2 regions of the Mediterraneibacter sp. 210702-DFI.5.30 genome follow, and region 2 is predicted to be linked to the other one. Evidence: riboswitches for the same ligand, from Rfam matches in the RefSeq annotation. Region 2 holds a riboswitch; the other holds the start of a gene.
What was found. A riboswitch is a leader RNA that binds a small molecule or an ion and turns the genes downstream of it on or off. The one in region 2 is predicted to bind lysine.

Region 1 (3,403 bases), on a different contig from region 2:
TTCTCCACACCCTCAAGTGTTGTCACTTCATGTCCGTCAATGCTTGCTGCAAGAACAGAACATGACAGGCGGGATTTTCCATCGATCCATACTGTACACAAACCACAGTTTGTTGTCTCGCATCCACATTTTACACTCTTACATCCAAGATCACGCAGAAGGTTCAAAAGGACTGTATCTGCAGCGATCTCTGTACTTACTTTCTTTCCATTCAGGGTAAACTGTACTTCCATCCTATTTCTCCTCCGCATTATATTCATCTAAAATTGAGCGCATCTCTCTGCGAAGCAGAACCTCCGCAAGGTGCTGTCTGTACTCCGCACTTCCGCGCATATTGCTTCCATAAGTAAATTCTGCTGCCACACGTTTTGCATACTCTGTGAGCTGCTCGTCTGTAGCATCTTTCGGGATCTCCCACTGCTTTTCAAGCAATGCCGCTTTCATCGGTCTTGCTCCTACCGAAAAGAACCAGGACTCCTGACCTCTGTAAATTCCTGTTACGACAGAACATGTCAGTACTGGAAAATCTGTCTTTGTCTGACGAATTGATTCATAACGGAATTTTCTCTTGCTCTTTCTGACGATCACGGATACAAGAATATCCTTATCTGCTTTTCTGTTTACAAACTCAGAAAGTCGAACAGTTCCTCCATTATATAATTCCACAAATGTATCCAGTGCCAGTAATGCAGTCAGCACATCAGAAAATCCGTATCTTCCATAGATACTGCCTCCAACTGTTGCCTGATTTCTAAACTGAACTCCAACAATATGACGAAGGCTTTCTGCAATTCCGTCCCCATAGAATTTTCTCAGCCCCTCATGCTCTTCCAGCTGGCGCAGTGTACACATTGCTCCAATGCGGAATACATGGTCTGTCTCCTCAATCTCATTCAAACCAAGTTCCGACATATCAATGATTGTCTTCACTCTTGCATTTCCTAATCTCATCCACATCATACCGCCCATGATACGACTGTTTCTTGCCTGATTCAGCTCGTAAGCCTCCTCCAGTGTCTTAACTTTCACGTAATTACCGATTGTTAACACAGTAGGTCTCCTTCCTATCCACATACCTTTTCCAAGAATCGCGGTTCTCATCCTCGCAATTTTCTCTTGTTATCTTATGTCGTTTCTTGCGATTGTTTTTCAAAAAACAAACATACAAGCATAAAAAAAGTGCAAATGAAACAGCTTTGTCATTCACACATCTAGCAAATTAATGATATCATATATATAAGAAAAAAGTCAAAAAATCGGTTATACTTTATTATAATCAATTTTTATAAGGTGTACTTATAACCCGGGTATTATAAATAAGAAAGAAATCCAGAAACCATGTTGACATCATTGTACCCTCGGTGTTATTATTTGCTTAAACACGGAAACGTAGATAGAGGTTGCATTTTTCATAAGTAAGGTGACGGATGTGTCAGGAACAGAAGAACTCATCGGAAAGGGAAAGATGCCGAAAGGGTAAGAATCCTGAGTTCTTGTTCTTGGGCATGACGTGAATAGCGGCATGACTGTCATCGCAAGATGGAGAGCTATCTGAATTATACATAATGTATATTTGGGGACGGCGCATCTTGCCGTTTCTTTTATGTTTATTTACAGTTTACGCATTCTTGCATAGATGTATATTAAACAGTTACTGCTCATGGCTATTATAATTATCGTTCACAAGGAACTTATGCGCAATAACCTGCTATGACCAGTAATACTTTGTTTCACCATGTTGAAGGAGGATAAAAAGAATGGCAATTTTTAAAGGCGCAGGTGTAGCGATCGTTACTCCGATGAAAGAGAATCTTGAGGTCAATTATGACAAATTAGATGAGATGTTAGAGGAGCAGATTGCAGGCGGAACAGATGCGATCGTCATCTGTGGAACAACAGGTGAATCCGCTACTATGACAGAGGAAGAACATGCAGCAACAACCCGTTTTGCAATTGAGCGTGTGAACCACCGTATCCCGGTCATCGCCGGAACAGGTTCTAATTGTACAAGAACAGCGATCCAGTTGTCCAAAGAAGCTCAGGAAGATGGAGCTGACGGACTTCTGCTCGTTACACCATATTATAATAAAGCAACACAAAACGGACTGATTGCTCATTACACAGCTATTTGTAATGAAGTAAATATTCCGGCGATTCTGTACAATGTACCAAGCCGTACAGGATGTGGACTTCAGCCACAGACAGTTGCAACACTTGTGAAAGATGTTGAGAACATCGTAGGTATTAAAGAAGCATCTGGAAATATCAGCACAGTTGCACAGATCATGCATCTTTGTGATGGCAACGTTGATCTTTACTCAGGAAATGATGATCAGGTTGTACCGCTTCTCGCACTTGGCGGAATCGGAGTTATCTCCGTTCTCTCCAACGTAGCTCCGGCTTACGTGCATGACATGTGCTACAAATTCTTCTCAGGAGATATCGCAGGTAGCCGCAAGATGCAGTTAGATGCGCTTCCACTGGTTGATGCTCTCTTCTGTGAAGTGAACCCGATCCCGGTTAAGGCTGCTCTTAACATGATGGGAAAAGAAGTTGGAACTCTTAGAGCACCTCTGACAGAGATGGAAGATGCACATAAAGAAGTTCTGAAAAAAGCAATGATGGATCTTGGAATTCTGTAAGAGAACAAAGAAAGGAAGAAGTGATTTTGAGGTCGCTTCTTCCTTTTTTATAATTGCCTGATCCGGCGTTTCTCTTGGTATTAACATCACATCATATCGCCCGTAACCGCTTTCTCTGTTGGACTTTACTTCATAACGATCTCTTAATTCTACCAAAAGTCCCAGAACGAATCCATGATAGAAACGCTCCGGCTGACTTTTTCCTGACGGATGTCTTCCTGTATCAAAACTGTTGAATGTAGCTAGTGCAACTTCATTCATATAAGTATTCATCTCTTTCACATTCCCCCAAAGCATCGCTTTGATAAATGCGTTATAATTTGATTCAGAATTAGAGAACCATCCTTGAAACATTTCTTGAATTTTCTTTATTTTTTTCTTGACATTCATCACTCCATAAGGTATACTTAACAAGTCGCTTGAGTTAAGCGACAACTGAATAGGGGATTGGTCAAATGGTATGATAGGGGTCTCCAAAACCTTTGGTGGGAGTTCGATTCTCTCATCCCCTGTATTAAAAAGCCTTAGAAATCGCGTAAAATCGCTGTTTTAAGGCTTTTTCTTTTTTCCAAAAAGCCCTGCAAATCCAGATTGGTGCCGTGGAGCGATATAATTGAGAAAGAGCAGTCACTGTAGTGGTGGCTGCTTTTGCTATATTGAAGACTGCATGATAATGTGCTATGATAAAATTGATAAATTAGGATTTAGAGGATGTAAATGAGCAGCATGAAGAAAACAAAAGAAGGAATTAATTTGAAAAA
Region 2 (3,403 bases):
AATGACATTTATTAAAGAAATCGGTACGGATCGAATCTGTGGTCATGGTCCGGCGGAGCTTTTCTGCATTGTACCTCGAAGTGGCGAGGATCCTGTTAGTGTAGGTCGAATGGAATTGAATTATGACACAGGGATATCGGAGATTGTGGAAAGTTTATATCAGTCTGAGACAGGCGAACCGTTCCTGGTAATGTGTAATGGGGAGAACGAAGGTATTGGTGGAACTATGGTATCTATGGGAACAGAAGCCGGATATCAGGCTGACTGGGTGCCGATGATGGGAACAGATGGACATGTCTGGCTGCCAACAACGGAGAATAATGCAGAGCAGGCAAAGGACTTTACAGACTATAAAGCATGTGATGCAAGTCGTTTTACAGATTGGTATGGAGATGTACATGAGAACATACAGGAAGCAGATCTGATAGGCAGCTGTTGGGAATTCGGAGTAGATGAGTATAATAGTGATATATTTGGAGATTATTTTGTAGAATTATTAGACAACGGATATGCACGTATTTCCTGGAGTGAGAAAGAATACGGAATAGAAGACTATAGTGATATCATTTATGAAATTTATGAAGGAACCTGGTCATGTACGCAGCAGGATGGACATCCTTATTTGTCTATACAAAGTACGCGGACAGGTGGTGAATGGTATTATGAGGGAGAAAATCCTGTTAACTGGTCAGAAGATTATCGTGTTTATATTTCAACAGACGGAACGATGTTATTGTTGGAAAATCAGGAAGGATTTGCAGGGATGCCTTCAAAGACGGGAATATATCATGTACTGAGCGGATTTCGAACAAACTAATTTTATAGTGTAGGAAACGAAAGTGATAGCTGTTGATATGAGAGTATTGACAGCTACTACTTTATTTAATAGAAGTTTAATAAAAATGTAGAAATATAATGGGAATAAAGACTCGTTTTCAGTAATATTCTGAAAAGAGTCTTTTTTTCTAAAAAAATATAATACCTATTGATATAGTAGGCTTATAGGGCATATAATCCGATTCATGAACTGAAAGGAGAATCGAGAAGATGAAAAAGAATTTATTCAAAAAGTTAGTAACAGGAGTTTTAGCCACATCATTAGGAGTAGTTGCTTTGACAGGATGCGGAGCCGAAAAGACATCCGATAAAGGAAATCAGGCTTATCGAACATTAGATGAAATTAAAGAAAGCGGTGAAATTAATATTGGAGTTTTCTAAATGAAAACTATTATAAAATAAGTCTGGCTTTTTTAAATAGAATGTGATAATATAGTAACGTTTGATAGAGGCGCGGTGATATGAGTACCCGCTGACGAGAGTCTTGGGAAGACTGTCAGTGAGAGAAAGGAGAAGCCGCCGAAGGAATGATATTCCCAGATATGATTCCTGGGCCGGATGTAGAAGATACGCCGGACTGTCACAGGTGTGGAGAGCTATCGATGACGCTAGAATTATTATGCCATGGGTGACTCACCAGCAGAGAGTGCCTATGGCATTTTTTGCGTTTAGAGAATCCCAGGCAAAACCCACTATGCTTACACACAAACTTAACAAACATAAGTTTATAGGAAAGGAAAAAAGAAAATGAGAAACAAAAGAAAAATGGGGTATGTGTTTCTGATGTCTCTGCTCATTCTGTGTTGTAGTTCAACAACAGTATTTGCCGCAGATACATCTGCCGAGTATGTACCTCAGCTCTATGCAACAATCTGGTCTCTGGTGCCGCCGGTCGTTGCAATCGTACTGGCACTTATTACAAAGGAAGTTTATAGCTCCTTATTTGTTGGAATTTTGATCGGAGGTGTATTTTGGTCAGGATTTAAACCGGAAGCTACCATCTTACATGTATTTCAAGATGGTATAGTAGGAGTTCTTACAGATTCTTACAATATGGGGATTCTAGTATTTCTGGTAATTCTTGGTGTTATGGTATGTATGATGAATAAAGCCGGTGGTTCCGCAGCATTCGGACGCTGGGCGAAAGAGCATATCAAGACAAGAGCGGGGGCACAGCTTGCAACAATCGTACTTGGAGTGCTGATTTTTATTGATGATTATTTTAACTGCCTTACAGTTGGGAGCGTTATGCGTCCTGTAACAGACAGCCACAATGTATCCCGTGCGAAACTTGCATATCTGATCGATGCTACAGCAGCGCCAATCTGCATTATTGCACCGATTTCTTCCTGGGCAGCAGCAGTAACAGGATTTGTTAAAGGGGAGGATGGATTTTCAATTTTTATTCGTGCAATCCCATATAACTATTATGCAATTCTTACAGTTATAATGATGGTAACACTGGTTCTTGCAAAAGAAGATTATGGTCCGATGAAGGCGCATGAGAAAAATGCGATTGAAGGGGATCTTTTTACAACAGGAGACAGACCATTTGAAAATACATCCGAAAATGCGATTTACAATAAAGGAAAAGTAATCGATCTTGTATTCCCGATTCTGTCACTTATTGTATGCTGTGTCATTGGTATGATTTATTCTGGTGGGTTCTTCTCAGGAACAGGCTTTGTAGCGGCTTTCTCCGGAAGTGATGCATCGGTTGGACTGATGCTTGGAAGTTTCTTTGCAATGGTAATTACAATTGTTTTTTATGCAGTAAGAAAAGTTCTTCGTTTTTCGGATTCTATGGCTTGCATTCCGGAAGGATTTAAGGCAATGGTTCCGGCTATCCTGATTCTTACATTCGCATGGACTCTGAAAGCAATGACAGACAGTCTCGGAGCAGCTCCATTCGTAGCTTCTGTAATGAATTCAGCAGCAGGCGGATTGATGAACCTTCTCCCAGCAATCATCTTCCTTGTAGGATGTTTCCTTGCATTTGCAACAGGTACTTCCTGGGGAACATTCGGAATTCTGATTCCAATCGTAGTTGCAGTATTCCAGGGTACGAACGAGACAATGATGATCATCTCAATCTCAGCTTGTATGGCCGGAGCAGTTTGCGGAGATCATTGTTCACCTATTTCAGATACAACAATCATGGCATCCGCAGGAGCGCAGTGTAATCATGTAAATCATGTATCCACGCAGCTTCCATATGCAATGACTGTAGCAGCAGTTTCCTGTATTACATATGTGATCGCAGGTATCTTGCAGAATGCAGTCATCTGTCTCGTGATCGGAATTGCTCTGCAGATTGGAGTTCTGCTTGCAATCAAAGCAATCACAAAAGATCACACAGGTAGGGTGAAAACAACAAACTAAAAACCAGAGAGAAAGCGAGGAGTTGATCCTCGTTTTCTTTTTACAGAAATGTAGTAAAAAAGGACGAAATGAAAAGCTTGTTAAGCAGTTCATTTCGTCCCTGTTTGTTTTATGAAATCTTATTTATCCAGATCTTTTCCTGTCAGCATCTTATATGCCTGAAGGTATTTCTCAATCGTCTTAT

Region 1: another riboswitch for lysine. It lies ahead of dapA (4-hydroxy-tetrahydrodipicolinate synthase); the one in region 2 lies ahead of LI126_RS05500 (Na+/H+ antiporter NhaC family protein).

The regions. Positions count from the first base shown of each region.
Region 1 is NZ_JAJCME010000002.1:113,290-116,692, forward strand. Features, by position in the region: gene LI126_RS02460 ((2Fe-2S)-binding protein) at 1-233, opposite strand, end outside; gene LI126_RS02465 (FAD binding domain-containing protein) at 235-1,050, opposite strand; lysine riboswitch at 1,387-1,558, shown strand; gene dapA (4-hydroxy-tetrahydrodipicolinate synthase) at 1,758-2,642, shown strand; partial or broken gene LI126_RS15855 (PD-(D/E)XK nuclease domain-containing protein) at 2,721-3,032, opposite strand; tRNA gene LI126_RS02480 (tRNA-Trp) at 3,084-3,154, shown strand; gene LI126_RS02485 (ATP-binding protein) at 3,360-3,403, shown strand, end outside.
Region 2 is NZ_JAJCME010000004.1:67,023-70,425, reverse strand. Features, by position in the region: gene LI126_RS05510 (hypothetical protein) at 1-817, shown strand, start outside; gene LI126_RS05505 (hypothetical protein) at 1,048-1,218, shown strand; lysine riboswitch at 1,276-1,444, shown strand; gene LI126_RS05500 (Na+/H+ antiporter NhaC family protein) at 1,585-3,219, shown strand; gene LI126_RS05495 (phosphoribosylaminoimidazolesuccinocarboxamide synthase) at 3,339-3,403, opposite strand, start outside.